DNA from 3 places in the Paenibacillus sp. MAHUQ-45 genome. Region 2 is predicted to be linked to each of the others. Evidence: riboswitches for the same ligand, from Rfam matches in the RefSeq annotation. Region 2 holds a riboswitch; each other region holds the start of a gene.
The links. A riboswitch is a leader RNA that binds a small molecule or an ion and turns the genes downstream of it on or off. The one in region 2 is predicted to bind cyclic di-GMP.
Positions count from the first base shown of each region.

Region 1: another riboswitch for cyclic di-GMP. It lies ahead of AC3Y23_RS21800 (anti-repressor SinI family protein); the one in region 2 lies ahead of AC3Y23_RS26045 (choice-of-anchor A family protein).
Region 3: another riboswitch for cyclic di-GMP. It lies ahead of AC3Y23_RS19345 (glycosyl hydrolase); the one in region 2 lies ahead of AC3Y23_RS26045 (choice-of-anchor A family protein).

Region 1 covers NZ_JBYUPV010000011.1:63,431-70,816, reverse strand. Annotated here, with positions in the region: gene odhB (2-oxoglutarate dehydrogenase complex dihydrolipoyllysine-residue succinyltransferase) at 1-428, opposite strand, end outside; gene AC3Y23_RS21805 (2-oxoglutarate dehydrogenase E1 component) at 481-3,354, opposite strand; cyclic di-GMP riboswitch class I at 3,875-3,959, shown strand; gene AC3Y23_RS21800 (anti-repressor SinI family protein) at 3,987-4,139, shown strand; gene AC3Y23_RS21795 (helix-turn-helix domain-containing protein) at 4,245-4,574, opposite strand; gene AC3Y23_RS21790 (TasA family protein) at 4,756-5,343, opposite strand; gene AC3Y23_RS21785 (TasA family protein) at 5,415-6,008, opposite strand; gene sipW (signal peptidase I SipW) at 6,100-6,687, opposite strand; gene AC3Y23_RS21775 (hypothetical protein) at 6,691-7,386, opposite strand, start outside.
Region 2 covers NZ_JBYUPV010000016.1:78,997-86,382, forward strand. Annotated here, with positions in the region: partial or broken gene AC3Y23_RS26045 (choice-of-anchor A family protein) at 1-1,678, opposite strand, end outside; cyclic di-GMP riboswitch class I at 1,768-1,857, opposite strand; gene AC3Y23_RS26050 (YhjD family protein) at 2,328-2,735, shown strand; gene AC3Y23_RS26055 (ASCH domain-containing protein) at 2,920-3,348, opposite strand; gene AC3Y23_RS26060 (N-acetylmuramoyl-L-alanine amidase) at 3,529-4,284, opposite strand; gene AC3Y23_RS26065 (vWA domain-containing protein) at 4,297-6,021, opposite strand; gene AC3Y23_RS26070 (FMN-dependent NADH-azoreductase) at 6,687-7,328, shown strand.
Region 3 covers NZ_JBYUPV010000009.1:31,548-38,933, forward strand. Annotated here, with positions in the region: gene AC3Y23_RS19330 (glycosyltransferase) at 1-251, shown strand, start outside; gene AC3Y23_RS19335 (UDP-glucose dehydrogenase family protein) at 256-1,596, shown strand; gene AC3Y23_RS19340 (sugar phosphate nucleotidyltransferase) at 2,673-4,046, shown strand; cyclic di-GMP riboswitch class I at 4,214-4,294, shown strand; gene AC3Y23_RS19345 (glycosyl hydrolase) at 4,305-5,924, shown strand; gene AC3Y23_RS19350 (glycosyl hydrolase) at 6,100-7,386, shown strand, end outside.

The sequences.
Region 1 (7,386 bases), on a different contig from region 2:
CGTGCCAGCTTGCGCGCGCCCGGCGTAGCCAGGGCCGCGGAGCTGTCGCCCGCGCCCACAGCTACGGGCGCGGGACTTGTAGCGGGTGCAGGCGCTACCGCTACTGCCTGAGGCGCGGCGGCGTTGCTGCCGCCTGCCGCTTCCTGTGCGGCCACGGTGTTACTGCCGTTCGCCGCTTTTGGCGTGCCGGCTGCTGCCGCGCCGATAATGCCGATGGCTTCGCCAACGGCTACGTTCTCGCCGGCTTGCCGCAGGATGGAGGAGATGACCCCATCCTCCTCTGCACTAATCTCAAGATTGACTTTGTCCGTCTCCAGCTCTGCCAGTACATCTCCCTGGCCGACAGTATCGCCCTCTTTAACCAGCCATTTGTAGATCGTTCCTTCGGAAATGGATTCGCCTAGATCAGGTACTTTAATTTCAGACACAGGCCGCTACCTCCCCAAACTTTATAGTTTACGCTATAGTGACACCGTCCTCTTAGGAGGACGGTACAGCCGTTTGTACTTGCGAATTCAATTTCAGGGCTTCCGTAACAATTCTACGTTGCTCGTAGGTGTGAACATCTGCATATCCGCTTGCCGGGCTGGAACGCTCCGGACGGCCGATATATTTAACCTTGGTATTCTCGGGAGCGATGGCCCGTAAACGAGGCTCAGTGAAGCTCCAGGAGCCCATGTTCTTCGGTTCTTCCTGTACCCAAACGATTTCCTCCAAAGAACGGAAGGTGCTCAGATGAGCAGCCAGTTCCTGTTCTGGGAACGGGTAGAGCTGCTCCAGCCGCAAGATATGCAGCCAGGACCATTCCTTGCCCTTTGCAGTAGCAGCTTCCAGCTCGGCTTGCAGGTCAATAGCGACCTTGCCGCTGCAAACCACGAGCCGTTTCACTTCAGCCGGGTTTTGGCCGAGCAGCGGCTCAGGCAGTACAGCCTGGAACTGCCCTGAAACCAGTTCGGTTCCGGCAGAGGTGCTGCGCGCGTTGCGGATCAGGCTCTTCGGCGCCATGACGACGAGTGGACGGGCATCTGCTTTGCCGCACAGAGAAGCCTGACGGCGCAGCAGGTGGAAATACTGGGACGCAGTGGTCAGGTTCGCCACCGTCCAATTTTCTTCCGCTGACAGCTGGAGGAAACGCTCCAATCTAGCGCTGGAGTGCTCCGGTCCCTGACCTTCGTAGCCGTGTGGAAGCAGCATAGCTAGGTTGCTGCGCTGTGTCCATTTTGCCCGGCCGGCTGAGATGAACTGGTCGATGATGACCTGCCCGGCATTGGCGAAGTCGCCGTACTGGGCTTCCCAGATCACGAAAGTCTCAGGTGCAAATACGTTGTAGCCATACTCGAAGCCAAGCACCGAAGCTTCAGACAACGGGCTGTTGTACACGCCAAAGGAGGCGTGAGTTTCGCTCAATTGATGCAGCGGAGAGAACAACTCTCCGGTCTCGCTGTCATGCAGGACGAGGTGACGGTGCGCGAAGGTACCGCGCTGTGCATCTTGGCCGCTCAAGCGAATCGGAGTCCCGTCTCTAAGAATGGTCGCGAAGGCCAGAGTTTCTGCCAGTGCCCAGTCCACCTTCTCGCCTTCGTTCAGCGCGTCTTTGCGCCGCTGCAGAATCCGCTGCAACTTAGGATAGACTGTGAATCCGTCAGGAACGCTAAGCAACTCGCGGTTGATCTGTTGGAGCGTAGCAAGAGAGACGGCAGTCAATTTGCTAGGGACAGTCTCTGTCTTCACGGGAACGGAAGTCTTGCTGTCCGCGCTCTTATTTTTGCCTTCTTTCATATTATCATAAGCCTGCTGCAAGATGCTCTCTGCATCGGCATTCATTTGCTTCACATCTTCATCTGTGACGACCTTCTCCTGACGGAGGCGTTCGGCATAGATTCTGTGAACTGTCGGGTGATTGCGGACCTTGCTGTAGACGATCGGCTGGGTTGTTTCCGGATCATCCATCTCATTATGGCCGTGGCGGCGGTAACCGATCAGATCAATGACAAAATCCTTCTTGTACTTATTGCGATAAGCGCTAGCCAGACGAACAGCTGCTACACAGGCTTCCGGGTCATCAGCATTAACATGGATGATAGGGATCTCATAGCCTTTGGCCAGGTCACTGGCATAATGCGTCGACCGAGAGTCCTCGCTTTCGGTCGTGAAGCCGATTCGATTGTTGACGATGATATGAATTGTACCGCCATTCGTATAACCGTCCAGCTTGCCGATATTCAGTGTCTCGGCCACAATGCCTTCACCTGGGAAGGCGGCATCTCCGTGCATCAGCACAGCGATTGCCTTGTTCGTGTCGAGCTTCGGCAGGCCTGGTGTGCTGCGCTCTTCTTGAGCGGCACGGGCGAAGCCTTCTACGACAGGATTAACAAACTCCAGGTGGCTCGGGTTGTTCGCCAGTGTCAGCCTAGTGCGGACGGTTTCGCCTTCACGTACGGCGCGATCAGCACCCAGATGGTACTTTACGTCTCCGGTCCAGCCGTAGTTAATACCCATGGAGCCTTCCGAAGGGAACAGTTCCTTGTTCGGTGAATGATGGAACTCGGAGAAAATGATATCGTACGGCTTGCCCAGGATATGAGCCAGTACGTTCAGACGCCCGCGGTGGGCCATACCCATCAGGATATGCTCGGCACCTTCATGCGCGGCAGCGCGTACGATTTCGTCCAGCATTGGTACCAGGGCATCATTGCCCTCCAGACTGAAACGCTTTTGGCCTACGAAAGTCTTGTGCAGGAAGGTCTCAAACTGCTCCACTTGAATTAGCCGATTCAGCAAATCCTTGCGTTCGGCGGTATTCAATGGCGCAGGTGAGTTAACGGACTCCGCCTGGCTGTTCAACCAGCGAAGTTCCTGTTCATCATGCACATGACCAAATTCGTAGGCTATAGTTTGTGTATAGGCTTGGCGCATCCGGTGAACGGCGTCCCAAGCGGTTTGAATATTATCCGGGACATTCTCCCAAATTAGTGAAGCAGGGAGGGCCATGAGGTCCTCTCGCGTCAATTCATACGTTTCATGATTCAGCCATTTTGTCATAGGATTGTGATCCCGCTCCAGCGGGTCAATATTGGCGGCCAAATGGCCATATATACGAATGTTAGCGATTAGCTTAGAGGCTTTGACAGCCTTGCGAAGCCAAACTGCATCTCCCGAGACGATAGGCTGCGGAGCTGGTTCAGCATCCGGCGCCAGGGGAGGCGGGCCATAAACAGTAAAAAGTTCACGGTAATTATTTTCAACTGAGGAGGGGTCTTTCACAAACTGCTCATACTTCTCCTGAATGTAGCCCAGATTGGGGCCATAATATTTGCTCCAAACAGATTCATTGTAGGGCTCTTTGGCTGCCATGAATACATCCTCCTAACGGATGAACTCCAAACGCGGGGCGCTGGTATGGGCCTTGTTCGGAGCTGTGATGGTTGCGTTTTCATTTCCTTACTATTGTGCTACTTTCGGTGGCCTTAATCAATTCATACTTTCGTCCAATCCAATCGCAAAACGGTATGGTTCAGCCTGGTCATTGATGCCATAGCGCCATAAATAGATTACATCAACAAGTGTAACTATTAAAATAATTCGATAGTCCTCGTTTTTTTTATAAAACCTGATTACAATGCTCGGATATGGGTTAATGGTTCTATAATTAGTCTATTTTGGGTTAGTAGAATTATTAATAAGTTCAAAATTGTGCATTGGGTACAGGTGGTTTCAACTTGGACAGGTATTAGTCAAAAAGAGCTAAACTTTTTACATTTCTCACCTTAGAAATTCCCAGAAAACGACACACTTTTCCGATTCTTTCTTGTATAATGTTATTGCAGTATGGTTTTTAATAATAATTTCTAGCCAGATCCTTTCATGTAAAGGGTCCAGTAAAGGGTAAACCTGTTGAAAGGCAGGGGCACAAAGTCTCGGGTCTAAGGTAGAAATACTACGACGGCCGGACTGCCTGGGGACGCGAAATCTTAGGAGGAGATTTTTTGGATAAGTCCAACCAGGGGAACAACGGAGAACTGCAGACAGTTGATCTGGATTTAGAATGGGTATATTTGCTGCTGAGTGCCAAGAAGGCGGGCATCAAGGCGGAGGAGATTCGCCGTTTCTTTAATGAGAAGGCTTTGAAGGCTATTTAGCAGCTTGAATCATAACAGATACATATAGAGAAGGGCACAGCATATGCTGTGCCCTTCTCTATATGATGGGGCCCCAAGCTATTGAAGCGCTCAGGGCCGAAATCTTTAATCCTTTTGTTCAAGACGCCATTTTTGATAATCTAGAAATTCCTTGAACTCCCGCTTGCTGATGCCGGAGCTCATTGCCTCTTGCACGAGCCGGAACCATTCCGAATCCAGCGGCGTCTCTTCAGTGTCGGAGAGGTCTCCATATAGCAACACGTGAATAGATACTTGTAGTGCGTCGGCAATTTTTTCAATGAATTGGATAGAGGGGTTGGACTGAATATTTCTCTCAACATTACTCAGGTACGACTTGGCCACATCCGCCTTGTCCGCAAGTTCGGATAAGGATAAGCCCTTCTCGACCCGGAGTTCATGGATGCGCCCTCCCATATTATCAGGCACGATGACAACGCCCCTCCGTACTTTTTGTATAAGTATAACAAATTTCCTTGAAACGGACAAAGACACATTGCTGTTCAGAGGAGAAAAGAGGAGGGGATTGGAGCAAAAACCGGCATGTCTTAGCCCGGTGAAGGGTGTAAGAGATGCCGGTAGTTTTTAGGAATCAGACTTATTTTAATTCTCCGGCGCCTTGCTTGGCGTTGAAGGTCAACTTCACGTCCAGTTTGTCACCTTGGAAGATGTTTTGATCCTGGCCGTTCTCAACGAACTCAAAGGCTAATTTGAGCGTCTTGGATTGGGCTGCGGAGATGCCGCCTGGGAAGGCATTGGCTACCAAATCGTAGCCTGGATTGCTCTGCAAATCCTTGAGTGTTGCTTCGGCAACGACATGGCCAGCAATTGAGCCGCTAGTATAGCTGCTGTCAAGGAGCTTTACTTTAAAGTGAGCACCCAGATCCTGTCCGGCGTTGTTGCTGTTAGTATCAGTTACGATATACGTAGTAACCAGCTTCAGTTCTTTAATGTCGAGCGAGCCGCTATTCTGCAGAGTGAAGTTGCGGACAGCGATGTCACCTGGCTTCAGATTGCTCAGGTTCACATTTTGCTCAGGATTAGTATTCAGATCCAGCGTACCAGCGGCGAAAGTTGCTGTGCTTTCCGCTGTATCGCTGAAGTAAGCGAAGGTGCCGCCCCCGATTAAAGACAATCCCAAAGCCGCCGTTGCTACGCCAAGACCCAATGTTTTTTTGATACCCATGAATAAATTCCTCCTCTTATATGGTTAATAAAATGGTAGACAAAATAGTTAATGCGTTGAGATCGAACGGCTTACTTGTATTCGCCAGCGCCTTGTTTAGCCTCGAAGGTCCACTTCAATTTCAGGCTGTCTCCCTGGTAGTAGTTCTGAGGCTGGAGGTTGTCGACAAAGGCAAACTGAACAGACAGCTTATCCAGAGTTCCTGCCTTGATCCCTGATTTTTCGCCGAAAACTGAACCAAGGATGCCTGCTTTTACAAGGTCAGGCGAAAGGTTTTCCAGCTCAGACAGTTTTTTAATCAGAACCGGAGAAGTGATCTTGTCTTTATTAACCAGGAAGGTGACCACGATGTCATCTTTCAAGTTATGGGTTCCATTGTCATTGTTCACGTCTATAACTTCAGTTGCCGTTTTCAGCAGCACTTGGGAAATATCAAGTGAGCCGCTATTCTTCAGCTTGAAGTCTCTGGTGATGATATCACCTGGCTTGAGATTGTTGAGGTCCACGATCACAGAGGGATCAGAATCCAAGCTCAATGTTCCGTTGTTAAAAGAAGCTGTACTTTGCGCGGTATCGCTGAAATATGCGAAGGTTCCCCCGCCGACCAAAGTCAATCCAAGCGCTGCTGAGACAACGCCCAGCCCCAGTGTTTTTTTAATATTCATTCTTTCATCCCTCTCTCGATCTTTTTAGTTTCTGACTTTACGTCATGTATATTGTTGCTCCACGTTTCGTAAACGGGAGTTTACAATCCTATTAATGTAAGGTGTCCGGCAGTGACTCAGCAGGGGCAGGCACATTATTCTTCTTTTCCAGAGCGGTGATAGCTTTCCAGGTACTGTATAACGCGTACAACAGGAGCAGGAGACCTGGTACGATCATTAGCAGCACGCTACCTGCCTTGGAAACTGCGAAGTTCATGGCATAACCAACATAAGGAACGGTAAAGCCGGTATACTCTCCGATCACGTTGGTCGAACTGACCGGGGACATGTCGGCAGCGTTATTGTTGTCGCCCTTGGTTGTATAGCTGGCCTCGCCAATGGCGCTGTTCATGCTGACATCGACGATACGGTGGGTGATCAGAATGTTCTCTGGATTCATGAAGGTAATGACATCGCCTTTCTGGAAGCGGGTCATATCACCACCGGGTTTGAGCGCAATGATGGAGCCGGTATGGATGCCCGGTTCCATGGAACCGGATAGGACCGTCTTGATTTGATAACCGAAGAAGGTAGGCTCTCCGCCTGAGGCCTTGGAGACTACAACTGCTGCGACTACCACCAGGAACACGATAAGCATCAGGGTGGTTATCGTATTGCCAATGATTTTTTTGATAAGCATTTCTTAATCGCCGCCTTTAATGGAATCTGATTCTGGAGAAGCAGAGGGTGCTGGAGTTGCCGAAGGAATTGAATTCGTTACTGGCAAAGTTGTAGCTGAAGGCGACGGCTCTGCGGACGGCTGTACGTTCGGTGTTTCCTCAGGTGTGGAGATAGGGGCAGGCTCTCCGCTCGGGGAGTCTGCGGGCTCAGCAGTAGCTGTTGGTATTGGAGAGGCCGATGCCGCTGGTTCGTCCGTTCCGTTGTTCTTGCCATCAGGATCGGGGTTGCCGGCCGGAGGTGTTTCTGGCTTAGGTGCACCTTTATCCGGCTTGCCTGCTTTTTCCTTGGCTTTCTCAGCAGCTTCTTCCTGCTTTTTCTTCTCCTCTGCTTGCCGTTCTTCTTCCTCCTTGCGGGCTTGTTCCAGCAGCTTGGCTTTTGCCTCGGCGATCTGCTCTTGCTGTCCTTTCAGAGTGTCAATCTCGCTGGCGAGGGAACGCTTAGCCTCGTTCATCTCTGTATTCATCTGTTCATAGCTAGACTGTAACTCCGTGGAGACTTCTGTTTGGGGTGTGTAGGCTCTGGCGAAGAATGTCAGGATGGGCTCCTGGGTCAGGAAGGCCGGAATGTTTGGTTCCAGCAGGGATGTAACAGGACTCTCCGGAGGAAGTGAACCTCCGAGTTCATGAATTGAGACGAGATAATTTAGAATTCCGGTCAA
Region 2 (7,386 bases):
TTGGTGTTGGTGTCGGCTTCGGCGTAGGCGTTGCCGTCGGTGTTGGTGTCGGTGTCGGTGTCGGCTTCGGCGTAGGCGTTGCCGTCGGTGTTGGTGTTGGTGTCGGCTTCGGCGTAGGCGTTGCCGTCGGTGTTGGTGTCGGTGTCGGTGTTGGTGTCGGCTTTGGTGTTGTTGTCGGTGTAGCCGTTGGTGTGGCCGTCGGTGTTGGTGTTGGCTTTGGCGTTACCGTTGGCGTTGGGCACAATGTTGGTGTCGGCGTTGGCTTCGGTGTCGCTGTTGCTGTCGGCTTCGGCGTTGCCGTTGGTGTAGCCGTTGGTGTTGCTGTCGGCTTCGGCGTAGGCGTTGCTGTTGGCGTGGCCGTTGGTGTCGCTGTCGGCTTCGGCGTAGGCGTTGCTGTTGGCGTGGCCGTTGGTGTCGCTGTCGGTTTCGGCGTAGGCGTTGCTGTTGGCACAGCCGTCGGTGTCGCTGTCGGCTTCGGCGTAGGCGTTGCTGTTGGCGTAGCCGTTGGTGTCGCTGTCGGTTTCGGCGTAGGCGTTGCTGTTGGCGTGGCCGTTGGTGTCACTGTCGGCTTCGGCGTAGGCGTTGCTGTTGGCGTGGCCGTCGGTGTCACTGTCGGCTTCGGCGTTGGCGTTGCTGTTGGCGTGGCCGTCGGTGTCACTGTCGGCTTCGGCGTTGGCGTTGCTGTTGGCGTGGCCGTTGGTGTCACTGTCGGCTTCGGCGTTGGCGTCGCTGTTGGCGTGGCCGTTGGTGTCGCTGTCGGCTTCGGCGTAGGCGTTGCTGTTGGCGTGGCCGTCGGTGTCACTGTCGGCTTCGGCGTTGGCGTTGTTGACGGGGTGGTTCCTTCAAACGGATAATGGTGCATTTGCACATAACCGTTAAATGAAGTGGCTATCAACGTCCCATGCAACTCCGCGTAATTGTAGAACACACTTGCTTTCGGCGCCAAGATCGTACCTTCTATGGTTGTATTAGCTATACTGATCGAGCCTGCTTGGTAAAAATTAAATAATACCTTCCGGGGACTTCCACCCCAAATTTGAAAACTAGGAATGCTGATGGCGCCTCCACTAACATTGACTATAACTGTGCCATTGTTTGCAATGTTGAACTGAAGACCATTGGCATTCACCAAGTCGGAGGCAGATAGATTTACGACATTAAAATCTTCCGGAGCGTTAATGGTTATTTTCCCGAACTCCTTCTTGAAAGACCCTGCCTCAGGGAGAGACGCCAGCTCAGCCGATTTGTTAATCAGAAATTGCTTTTCCTTAGCAAAATCAATTGGAACTGGACTAGCCTTTCTCTCACCTTCCTTGATATCAGCCCTTGTCTTGGATAAGGTCCCACCATAAACGGCTTTGCCATACACTGTTCCATCAGTAATATTAATGTTTCCTCCCGCAATTAGAACATCGCCGCCCGGGGCATCCTTAGATACGCCGTAACTTTGCAGACTGATATTCCCTGCGGCGGCAAGCCGCCCGTGAATCTGGTCGTTCGTCTGCGTAAAATCTCCAAACACAAAAGCGTTAAAATTCCCGGCAACCCCCAAGACTGGCGTCTGGGTATACGGCGAGTCCGGTGTTGCGTTCACCGGGACGCCCAGGGAAAACGTACTTCCCAGTGTCAGCAGCCCTGCCAGGAACAATTTCACTGCCGACTTCATTCTTTTCCTCAATGTTTACACCTCCTATTAAATTCTATATGATCTCGTAGCAGCTACGATGACAACAAAAAAAGACCACCAAGAAGTAGAGGAGCTCTCTTCATGGCAGTCGGACGGTCATGGCACTTGTTAGCACTTTAGACTCCTAAACTTTGCGTCCCGTCTTTTCAGACGGTTTGCTATTATACATGATGATATTAAATTGATAGAGATGCCCGCAAAACAACATACGACAGGCCCTGTGTAATACATCTTATTCTGAATTTACCCATAGTGTAGCTTGGCGTTATATGATTGTCAACGAATTCCTTTTTGTACAATCTTTAAATAAAAAAAGCGCCAAAAGGCGCTTCAAATCGTCATTTTATCCTCTTTTTTAGAACAGCTGTATCCAGCCAATAATTGAGACCCACAACGGAATACTCAGGAATAGTCCAAACAACATCCCTCTATAAATATTCCCTTCTTGCTCCATGGCTCACTTCTCCTTTAATATTACAATAGTCTTCTTTTTAGTATTTCAAATTAAATATAATATCATCCCTCCAAATGTATTGTGAATTAAATCACATTTATTAGTTTGTTTATAAATACCATTGAATATTTTTTGAAATTCGGAGTAAAATAGGAATATACGTTCTCATTTTAGGTGGTGATACGCATGCACAAAGCCGAGAGTATAGATAATCATCTGGTAAAATCGTATTTGCTTCTCCCGCTGATCCTATCTGCTTTTGAACGCGATGCTGGCATCATTTCTGCACAACTCCGAACACCTTCACCTTATCTTGAAGTCCTGGATACGGCAGCCAGTGCAGCTACTGCAGATCTCAGGGATATTCGTACGGAGATGCGGATGCGCGGCATTAAGGTATATGAACAGCACAAGCTCCCGCATGGCCTTGAAGCCAAATTCATCTGCCGAGGATATCACGAACGGATGCTGCTGCTGAATGAACTCATTGCTGCACAAGCGGGAATCCATATGCGCAGATACTTGGGACTGGATATTTCGGCCTTCCGGAATGAGCAGGAACAATACGGAATCAAGCCTGCTCCGCAGCTCTAAATTCACTCTACTTTAGGAATAAGAAAAAAATAGGCCCTGCCATGGGAGTTGGCAGGACCCAAAATCTATACCACTAAACACTGGGGGGCGTTTGGTAAATTCAATATAACCCCTGAACCTGAAAATAAGCTGATCTTAAGATAAAAATTAGCTTAAAAAACATCACGATGTTTGTTAACGAAGATTATAAATGGTCCTCTTCACCCAAGAGGGGATACTCCCAGAAGCCGAGCCGCCCCTTGGCCAGAACAGGATGAACCAACGCACGAACATCCTCCAGCTCCCAGGCAAAACGTCCTTCCGTATAGTCGCCAAAAGCCCGTTCATGCTCGTCTATCTGCTGCGCGACACTATTCAACCCGGTAATACCATGGCACTCCTTCAGTTTGCCTATAGCAATAATAACACCCGTGGGTAAATTCTCTTCTGTATAGCCATGCTTTGCGAGTATCGATTGAATCGGCTCTCGTCTACACGCGGCCTTGTCTATTTTAAGACCAGCATGGATTGCCAGCTCCCCACAATATGACGTTCGCCATGAACGGGTTTCATAGTTCTTCTCGCCAAGCGCAACCAATGTAGCCCAGGGCTGCCGTATCGTTAAGCAACGCATGTTATTCTTATCTCCTCCTTATATTTGGCTGTGGGCTATCATGAGTGTATCCCTACTACATCTCTTTACCTAAATATGTGTTATCTCGTCTAGAGCTTGCCTGAACATTCGTATTTATATAATGTCATGATTTGAAAATCCCTCGTCTGAATACTATGGACGAGGGATTTAATATAATATTTATTTCTTCGCTGCAACCTTATAATACGAATCAAGACCCTCTTTAATCCCTTGAACAATCTTATCCTGATATGCAGCCTGGCTCAACTTCAGGTCTTCTTTATGATTCGTCATGAAGCCCATTTCGATTAGTAGAACCGGCACTGTTGACCAATTGAATCCAGTAAGATCGCTCCGAGCGATTATCCCACGCGATGTCGCTTGCGTTTCCTTCAGCACTGCTTTAGACAGGACTTTAGCGATTTCAAAACTTTGCGATGAAATCTTCTTAGTAGATGAGCTGTCGGCAGAAGGGTAGAGAAAAGACATACCTTGAATACTGCGATTATCGCTTCCATCTGCGTGCAGCCTAAGAGTCAAATCGGCTCCTACCTGATTACACCTTGTGGCGCGCCCCATGTTTGATATATCCACATTATTAGTTCGGCGAACCATTACAACCTTGTATTCCTTCTGAAGTGCTTGCTCCAGCTTCAATGCCACTTCCAGAGTGAGTTTGTATTCGGGTTTACCAGTGGCTATGCCCTGTGTACCGCTTGACACCTTTGGTTTAACTGTTTGACTCCCTGGTGCTATCGGCTCTTTAGCGTTATTAGCTTTACTTTGGTGCCCCGCATCTATGCAGATAACTGTCTTCTCCTGTGTACTGGCTAATGATGTTCCATCTAGAACTTTCGCGTCTACTCTAGATGGAACGCTGCCTGACGTCAGTAAGACCATAATAACTAAGAAGATTACATTCAATTTTACGCGCATGATTAGCTCCTATCAGTTAGGCCAAGGATCGCCACTATATAATTTTTCGACTCCGTTATCAGTACATAAGGAGCCAGGGTCTGATTTATCACGGTAGATGGAACATTCTTCGCGCCCAAAATCACTTACCTGCCACTTACCGGATGCTTGATCTCTAGTGAGAGTATAGGTATTCAAATCCGCCTCATAGACCCTCTCGTTATTAAGTAGAACAGGAAATAGCTTGAAAAATTTGATTTTGTATGCCCCATCGTGCAATTGACTTATGGAGTCAATACGGTAGTTTTCTAGAGGCTCAATAACCTTTGGTGCTCCTTTGGTGTAAGCATTGACATAATCAACCTCAATACGTTTCTTGAGATTGTTATAGAACTGTGACCCTCTTTGCACATTATTTTGTACCAGAGAGAAATCCAGCAAGTTAACCGATTGCGCATAATTGACCTGATATTTGAATAAGGCATTCTGTACATCAATGGAATTGTTGTCGAGCTTCCGTTCATAAGTTAGTAGAGCTGTCCGGGCTTGTCGCTGCGGAGCATTCATGTCCATCGCGAACGAAAACTCTTGACCCGGGGCAACCTTCTGTGATGGAAGGTATGTCAGTTTGTACTGCTTAACATATCTTTGGAAAATCGTATCGTAAATACGATTCAGTTCTGTTTGGAGGTCATCATCAATATTTAGGAAGAAGTGTTGTCCGCCTGTCTCCTGGGCGATGTACGACAAATTGTCATCCTCTCCACCGAACCCGATCATGTAAATAGGAATTCCTAATTGTTTGGACAGATCAATGACTGATTGAATAGAAGAACCATAGTCAGAGTCTATACCATCTGTAAATGCAATTACATACTTTGGCCCTTGCTGCTCATTTGTATCATACAAAGCTTTGGTTAAAGAATCGTACAGTGCCGTCTGTCCACCATCGGATACTAAACCGGACAGCTTTAAGCTAACCTCTTTCCGATTTGAAGTAAATGGAACATCTGCAACAGGCGGTGCATAAGTGGAAAAAGACAATAACTCGAATTGTCCCTTAGCCTCGGCAGGAATATTATCAATGAACCGGATCGCAGCTAATCGAACAAGATCCATCTTAGATGCAGACACACCAGTATTAGGAGATTCCTCCATACTCCCACTTTTGTCAATAACCAGATTAACACTGACCACATCACTATCTTCAACCAGGGAAAGACCTTGAACCGGCTGTCCGTTCACGTTGAACATTTCCTTGTTGAGCACCATTGGTGCGATCTCCTGCTGGAAGCCCTGATCGGCGAATAGTGAGAAATAGACATCCACTCCACGCCCTTCATACCGGGACGAGTCTACCTGGTTGACCTTGATAAAGGCTGGTTCCGCCGGAACCACCGAAGGTGAAGGAGATACTTCTGGCACATCGGTAGGTACGGGCGTAGCCGCAGCTTCAAATGAAGAATTGTTAGCTGTATTAGCCTGAACGGTCTTCAATTTATCTTGCTCCGTATCGCTTCCGGTCCTTAACCAGACGAAGATACCTACCGCCAGCAACAATCCTGCGATTATCGCAAAGGTTGTATTCTTCCAGGATTTAGCATTACACTTACCTACGACTCGAATCTCACTTGAAGATACAGCCTCAGGCTGTGGTGATGGTGCATCAAGCTCGGGCTCTCCCGCTAAAGCACTTCCGCATTTTTTACAAAAATGATCATTCGAAGACGCCTTGGTACCGCATTTACCGCAAAACATATTCATTCCCGCCTACTCTAATTATATTTAAATTAATTGTGACTTTATGGTGCATTTATCCCGGATATATACCAAAGTACATAATTCGACAACATACAAAATATTCCTTCATATCCCTCAAAATCTTACCGATGTTCGTGTAAGCACAAAAATGCATACTAAATATCAATGTAAAAAAGTTTATGATGTTGATGGCTTCAAAGTTTTTGATGTGTCTGTAAAAGAAGAAGATAACCATGGACTTTAAATGCGCGCGTCGAAAACACTGGTGACAAAGATCTAGAGTCCATTCTTATCAAAGCAGATATCAGCAACAAGGACGGGAAACACCTCAAAGAGTTATGGGTAAATAGGGTCAAACTTTAAAGGGCTCGCCTTTACTGAGGATAAGTGATGGAGAAGCTTGTTGGCGCAAGCGATCACGACCACCTTGTAATGGCTTGCCCTCGTTCCTTTTCTGGTTATAATAATTTTCCGCTTCATCGGTCCCCCTGCTTCAAAGCCCTCGACTACGCACTTGCATAGATCATGAAATGTCCGGACAAAATTAACCAAGACAACCACGCAGCAAAAATTCATCTTTTTGTGATTTAGTGTCACAGATTGTCCTGCTCATTTGTCTACATAAATGTACAACAAAAAAACTATTATGGAGGCACTATACAATGAGCAAGCTGCTTATCATTAACGCACATCCTTTGGTGGATTCAACGACTTCATTCAGTCTTGGTGTATTCAAACACTTCATGAAAACTTATGTGGAGCATAAACCTAATAATGAAATCATCGAACAAATTAACCTATATGAAGATGAGATCCCTTTAATTGATAAGACCGTCCTAGGCGCTTGGGAAAAATATGCGAAAGGTGAAGCCCTAACCACTCAAGAAAAAGAAGTCGCCGGAAGAATGAATGAAGTATTACAACAATTCAAAAGTGCAAATAAATACCTTATTGTGCACCCGCTGCATAACTTCAATGTCCCATCAAAGCTCAAGGATTATGTCGATAATATTATGATTGCAAGGGAAACATTTAAGTATACCGATACAGGATCAGTGGGACTTTTAAAGGATGGGAGAAGCATGGTCGTTATTCAGGCAAGTGGTTCGATCTACACCAATGATGACTGGTATACTGAAGTTGAATACTCACATAAATATTTGAAGTCCATGTTTAATTTCTTAGGTATTGAGGATTTCCAAACCCTTAGAGTACAAGGGACTGCTTTACTGGACAAGGACGAGGTGTTGAAGAAAGCATTTATAGAAGCAGAAGAGGCAGCTGTAACTTTAGCGAAGAAATAAATAATTCGACGCACACTTTAAACGAAAAAAGGCGCGGCTCCGACCCCCTCGGAATCGG
Region 3 (7,386 bases), on a different contig from region 2:
CTGCGGGAAGACCAGTTATTGCCTATCAGGCTGGAGGAGCGCTGGATACGATTGTTCCTTATGTCAACGGCGTTTTCTTCCGCCATCAAGAGGTCGAGGATCTGCTGGAAGCCATAGGCGAGGTGGAGGACCATGCCTGGAACATCGACGGGATTATCGGTCATGCCCAGAAATTCGATGAGCAGGCGTTTATGACCCGGTTCAAGCAGTATGTGGAACAGGCATATGTCAATTTTCTAAAAGGAGGATGATTGTATGAAGCTGGCAGTAATCGGCACCGGTTATGTAGGCCTCGTGTCTGGCGTTTGCTTTGCACTCAATGGAAATCAAGTCATCTGCGTGGATAAGGATGCGGAGAAAATAGGCAAGCTGAACCAACTGGAATCCCCGATCTACGAGCCGGGCATCGAAGCGCTGATCGAGATGAACACGCAGGAGGGCAGACTGTCCTTCTCCGCAGATCTCCGGGATTCGGTGCGCCGCTCCGATATTGTCATCCTTGCTGTAGGAACACCTTCCTTGCCAGGAGGGGAAGCCGACCTTCGTTATATCGAAGGGGCCGCCGCAGAGATTGGTCAGGCGATGGAAGGCTATAAAATCATCATGACCAAATCGACTGTACCGGTGGGAACGAACGAGAAAATCCGTCAGATCATCTCTACGCATACGCGGCATCCGTTCGATGTTGTGTCTGCGCCTGAATTTCTGCGCGAGGGCTCGGCGATCCAGGATACCCTGCACCCGGACCGGATCATTATCGGCCTGGATAATGCTGCGCTGGAGCCGCTTATGCGCGAGCTGCACCAAGGCTTTACGGATAACATTTTCGTGACGGATATCCGTAGTGCGGAAATGATCAAATATGCATCCAACGCTTTTCTGGCAACGAAAATCTCCTTTATTAATGAGATCGCTAATATTTGCGAAAAAGTGGGCGCCGACGTCACTGAAGTCGCGCAAGGCATGGGTATGGACCGCAGAATCGGCTCTTCCTTCCTGCAAGCTGGTATCGGCTATGGTGGTTCCTGCTTCCCTAAGGATACCAATGCCTTGATCCAAATCGCCGGCAACGTTGATTATGAATTCAAGCTGCTGGAATCCGTTGTCGAAGTCAACAAAGGGCAGCGGTTCATGATCATCTCTAAGCTGCATGAATCGCTTGGTAGCCTGCGTGGGGCTGTCATCGGCGTGTGGGGGCTGGCCTTTAAGCCTAACACCGATGACGTCCGCGAGGCTCCGGCGCGAGAGATCGTGGAAGCACTGGTAGCCGAGGGGGCTACCGTGAAGCTGTATGATCCGATTGCCGCCGACAACTTCCGGCAGCAGTACGATCATCCGCAGCTCCGCTGGTGCGGACTGCCGGAGGAAGTAGCGACAGGTAGCGATGCAATCTGCCTCCTGACAGACTGGAGTGTGTTCAAGGATATCGATCTGCATCGACTGGCGGAAAGCATGCGCCGCCAGGTCCTGATCGATGGCCGCAATGTCTACTCCAAGGAGCAAATCGAAGGTACCGGCCTGGAGTACCACTCCGTAGGCCGTCCCCAGATGGGCGGCTTGAGCGGCTACTCGCCAAGCGTCGCTGGCGCGGTATAAGCTAAGGAGCTACGCCAGCTTGGCCGGTTTGGTAAGGCAGGGGGCTGCGCTAGCTATGCTAAAGTGGCGAGACTGTGTGACTGCACTAGCTAGGCTAGTGCAGTCCTAGAGTCGATGAGGCTGACGCATAGGGCGGAACTCTAGTATGCGCTCATATCGGCGGATGCAGGGTAAACACTGGTGAGGGCTCGTATTAGCTGATGCACAGGAGACCCGCTAGAGGCAGTTCGTTATTAGCTGATGTACAGGAGACCCGCTAGAGGCAGTTCGTGATTAGCTGATGTACAGGAGAACCGCTAGTGAGAGCTCATACTTATCATTCCCGAAGTGCAATTAAAGGCATTTTTGTACTCTAAATATTCTGTAGCTAAGAGTTAGAAGTAATTAAAGGCAATTTTGTACCTTAAATATTCCGAAATAGCCCTTTTGGAGTGATTTTTTAAAAAATAAGGTACAAAAATGCTCTTAATTCCCTTATTTGCCTATTTTAGAGGAATACAAGATACAAAAATGCACTTAATTGAAGGAACCTTTCTTCACAGTAAAAAAGACGGAGGAAGGGAGGGGGCAGGCAGAGTTGTGCTCTAAAGTCCTAACTTCACCAAAACCACGCCTGCTCTTCTGTTTGAATTTTAATAGCGAAAAACTATGTTTGAATGGACCTAGCCAGAACGACTAAATGACACTTTGTCCGAATAACGCTAGTAGGTACGACCGAATGACACTTTATCCAATTAGCACTAGCAAGTATGACCAAACGACACTTTATCCGATTAGCACTAGCAAGTACGTCCAAATCATCACTATCTATTAATTTTACCCGCCAATATGTTTATCCTAACACTCCTTGTGAACTTCCCCTGTTTATTCGCTTATGGAATACAGGTGACAGGAAGGGAGGATTAGACCGATCTTGGCGTTGAGAGATTCATCATGCAGGCTCGCTTTAAGTGATTGATGTGCTGGAGTCTGTTTTACCGGGATTACTTTATAGAAGCCCAATTGGCCTTCTATATCGCATATATAGCAAGCAAGGGATGGCTACGTTTTACCATATGAATGAGGAGGGTTCACTTATGAAACTGGTACTTTTATCAGGCGGCTCAGGGAAGAGGCTCTGGCCATTGTCCAATGATTCACGTTCGAAGCAATTTCTGAAGGTACTGGAAAGCCCGCAAGGTGAGCCGGAATCGATGGTGCAGCGGGTGTGGAGGCAGCTCGAAGAGACTGGACTCGCAGATTCGTCTTATCTGGCTACAGGCCGTGGACAGGTAGAAATGATTCAGAGCCAATTGGGAGGCCATGTGCCGATTATCGTTGAGCCGGAGCGCCGCGATACCTTCCCGGCTATTGCGCTGACAGCAGCCTATTTATATACCGTGGCTGGCGTGTCGCCTGCCGAGACGGTGGCTATTTTGCCAGTGGACCCTTATGTTGAGGCTGCTTTCTTTGAAACGGTAGCCCAGCTTGAACATACGATGGAGGAGAGCGGCGCTAATCTGGCGCTGATGGGTGTGGTGCCTGAGCATGCTTCGGAGAAATACGGATATATCATCCCGACCTCCGATGAGCCTGCGGCGAGCGGCTTTATGCAGGTAAGCCATTTTCAGGAGAAGCCGGATCGCGTGCAGGCGGAGAAGCTGATCAGTCGCAATGCGCTGTGGAACTGTGGTGTGTTTGCTTTCCGTCTTGGCTATTTGCTGGATATTTTGCAGCGTAAAGGGCTGCCTCTCAACTATGAGGAACTGCAGAAGCAGTATAAACTGCTGTCCTCCATCAGTTTTGACTACGAAGTGGTAGAGAAGGAAGAACGGATTGTTGTGCAGCCGTATGATGGATTCTGGAAGGACCTGGGCACGTGGAATACATTGACGGAAGAGATGAGCAGCAATCATGTCGGCAAAGGGGTTGTTACGGCTGATTCCGAAGGCACCTGCCTCGTGAATGAACTGGATATTCCGATTACGGTCATTGGTGCAAAAGATCTAATTATCGCTGCCAGTCCCGACGGAATTCTCGTAACCCATAAAGCGGAAAGCCCACGGATCAAAGAAGTGCTGAAGTCGTTTGATCAGCGCCCAATGTACGAGGAACGTCGCTGGGGTCATTATCGTGTCATTGACTATGTGAAATATGAAGAAGGCAATGAGGTGCTGACGAAACGGATTTGCATCTCACAAGGGAAGAATATCAGCTATCAGTTGCACCGCAAGCGCAGTGAGGTCTGGACCATTATCAGCGGGGAAGCCAGCATTGTTTTGAATGAGAAAATGTATAACGTAAAGGCGGGCGATGTGGTTCGCATTCCGGAAGGCACCAAGCATGCCATTCTGGCTTTAACGGACGTGGAGTTTATTGAAGTGCAGACAGGCTCTGAACTGGTAGAGGAAGATAATATCCGTATCACCCTGAATTGGGATGATATTGAGCTGCATCAGTTTATTTCCTAGGACCGGATTCGAGCGTAGGGGAATTTAGTAGAACAAACTATCTATTTAACCAAATGCGAAGCTTTTAAAACAGGTATAAAGACTCAAAAATGATATTTTTTTCATAAATGCACTAAAAAATAATTAAATAGCGTCGATATTTACGGTAAGAGGGATAGATCCTTCAATAACGAAAACGGCAAACCTATCGAAAGATAGGGACGCAAAGCTATAGGGCCTTTCGCAAGAATGGCAGCCTGGCTACCGAAAGGGAGATGTATGTTGAAAGCTTACCGTAAGTATCGTTTGTTGCGCGCACTCCTGTCCGTTGCTCTGTTTCTGACGACCCTTCCACTGAGCGTGGGAATCGTTCCGTCTATGGCAGGAGCTGCAGGCTCCGGTACTCCGGTGAATCCCGCTGCCTCGCCCGAAGCTGTAAAATTACTTAACTACATGTACTCTTTATCCGGTAAAGGAATTATTGCAGGGCAGCATGACTACCTGGAGAGTCCCGATGAGTTCAATCTCAAGCTGCAAGATACCAGCGGTAAATATGCCGCACTGCACGGTTACGAGATGGGCGCTATCAGCGGGCAGAATGAGAGCCAGGTTGCCTGGTATCGTCAGAATGTAGTGAACAGCGCCATCAGTTGGAGCAAAAGCGGCGGAGTAGTCGCCATGACCTTCCATCAGAGCCTACCGGGAACCAGCTATGATTGGTCCAATGTCTCCAGAAGTCTCAGCCAAGCGGAATTCAATAAGTACGTTACACCAGGGACGGTACAGTACAACAACCTGATTGCCGAACTGGATAAAGTGGCGATACCTTTGAAAAGCTTACGTGATGCAGGGGTACCTGTATTATGGCGGCCGTACCATGAAATGAATGGAGATTGGTTCTGGTGGGGAAAGAAAAATAATTTCGCTGCACTTTGGAATATTATGTATGACCGTTTTGTTAACGTTCATAAATTGAATAATCTGCTGTGGGTATGGAGTCCGAATGCCCCGAATGCCTGGGCGGATCCGTATGCTCTGACCTATCCGGGTGCGGATAAAGTAGACATTCTCGCTGCAGATATATATGAGAACGATTATAAACAAAGCCATTACGACAGTCTGCTGGCGCTGGCGGCCGGGAAGCCGATCGGTATCGGAGAGAACGGGGAAATGCCAGACGTAGCCAAGCTGAGAGAGACCCAGAGCAAATGGACCTTTATGATGACCTGGGGAAAAATGCTATACGATAATAACCACACTGATGATATTAAAGGTTTTATGAACAACAGCTACACGGTAACCAGAGACAAATTTGCGGCTGGAGCGGTACCGGCACCTACGCCACCACCGGCTCCTCCAGTACCCGCTGTTACGCCATCAAACACACCGAAACCTCCTGCTGCACCAACAGGGAATACTGGAACAGGGGGAAAGCATACGATGGCGAATGGGTTAACGGGGGAATACTTCAACAATATGCAGCTTTCCGGTACGGCGGTTCTTACCCGGAATGATGCAGCGATTGATTATAACTGGAGGCAGGGTTCACCGGATGTAGCCTTGCTGGGTGTTGATAATTTCTCTATCCGTTGGACGGGGAAAATCAAACCGCTGTATAGCGAGAATTATCAGATCTACACTGAATCCGATGATGGCATTCGGGTGTGGATCAACGGGCTGCCGATCATTGACAGCTGGAATAATCAAAGCGGGACTGAGCATCAGGGGAGCATCGCCCTGAATGCCGGGGAGCTGTATGATATCAAAGTGGAGTATTACGAGAATCTGGGTGATGCCCGAGTGCGCCTGATGTGGGCAAGCCCTAGTCAGGTGAAGGAAGCCGTTCCGACCAGCGCATTGTTCGCGAGCGTGGACGGAACTGAGAACTACGTTATCTAGTCCTTACGCATTTAACGGATCACAGCAATGAGATTCTTTTCAGCCGATCGGTAGCCCTGCTCTTTGGCAGGGCTACTGAACTATAGGCTCCCGGGATAAGAAGACAATTGTCCTTGACGGAGATCAGCTTGGTTCTACCGGACCGGGAGCCTGACTACTGAAAGGAAGATGACACATGAAGCCATCCTGTAATTATCGGCTGCTTACGACCTTGTTTCCGGTTCTTCTACTACTGTCTCTCCTGCTCTCCTGGGATAATCCCAAGGACAAAGCGGCAATAGACCCGGTTAATCCTTCGGCTTCGCCAGAGGCCTCCCGATTGCTGCAATATTTGACGGAGCTTAGCGGACAGGGAATCATCTCTGGGCAACATGATTATCTGGAAAACCCAGATGAATTCAATAATAAACTGAAGTCGGCCAGTGGAAAATATGCTTTGCTGCATGGCTATGAATTAGGAGCTCTAAACCATCAGTCACCGAAGACGATTGCTAAGCAGCGTCAGGCTGTAGTGGACAGCGCCATCAAGTGGTATGAAGGGGGCGGCATTGTCGCTATGACCTTTCATCAGAACCTGCCGGGAACTTCCCCGATATGGTCTAATGTTTCCATGAAGCTAAGCCAAGAGCAGTTCAACGCCTACGTTACCCCGGGTACTTCTCAATACAACAGCCTGATTGCAGAGCTAGACGATATTGCTGTGTATCTGGGGAAATTGAGGGATGCCGGGGTACCCGTTCTTTGGCGGCCTTATCACGAAATGAATGGAGACTGGTTCTGGTGGGGGGACAAAAGCAATTTTGCCGCGCTATGGAATCTGGTTTACGACCGCTTTACCCATATCCACAAGCTGGATAATCTATTGTGGGTATGGAATCCGAACGCGCCGGGTCCAACTGCTGGCCCTTACAGCGAGTATTATCCAGGCAGCGACACCGTCGATGTGCTTGCGGCCGATATTTATAATAATGACTATAAGCAAGCCTACTACGATGGTCTGCTAGAGCTTGCTGGAAGCAAGCCGATCGGCATCGGTGAAAGCGGCGAGCTGCCGGACCCTGAGGTTCTAGCCAAGACCCAAAGCCGCTGGGTATATATGATGACCTGGGGCAAAATGCTGACTGGAAACAACAGTGCCCAGCAGATTCAAAGCTTTATGGGTAGTCCGTATACGGTATCAAGAGGTGACTATATACGTACGGTAGGCGTTGCCTCAGTGTCCGAGGCGATCACTGCGACAAACGGTCTGACTGGAGAGTACTTTAACAACGCAGAGTTGATGGGAAAACCGGCGCTTATCCGTCATGACAGTCTGATTGATTTTAATTGGCATGGGGGCTCTCCGGCGGCAGGTATTGGCGTCGATACCTTTTCTGTGCGCTGGAAAGGGAAAATCAAACCACCATCCAGTGGAGACTACACCTTCTCGGTGTCCGCAGACGATGGAGTCAGACTTTGGGTT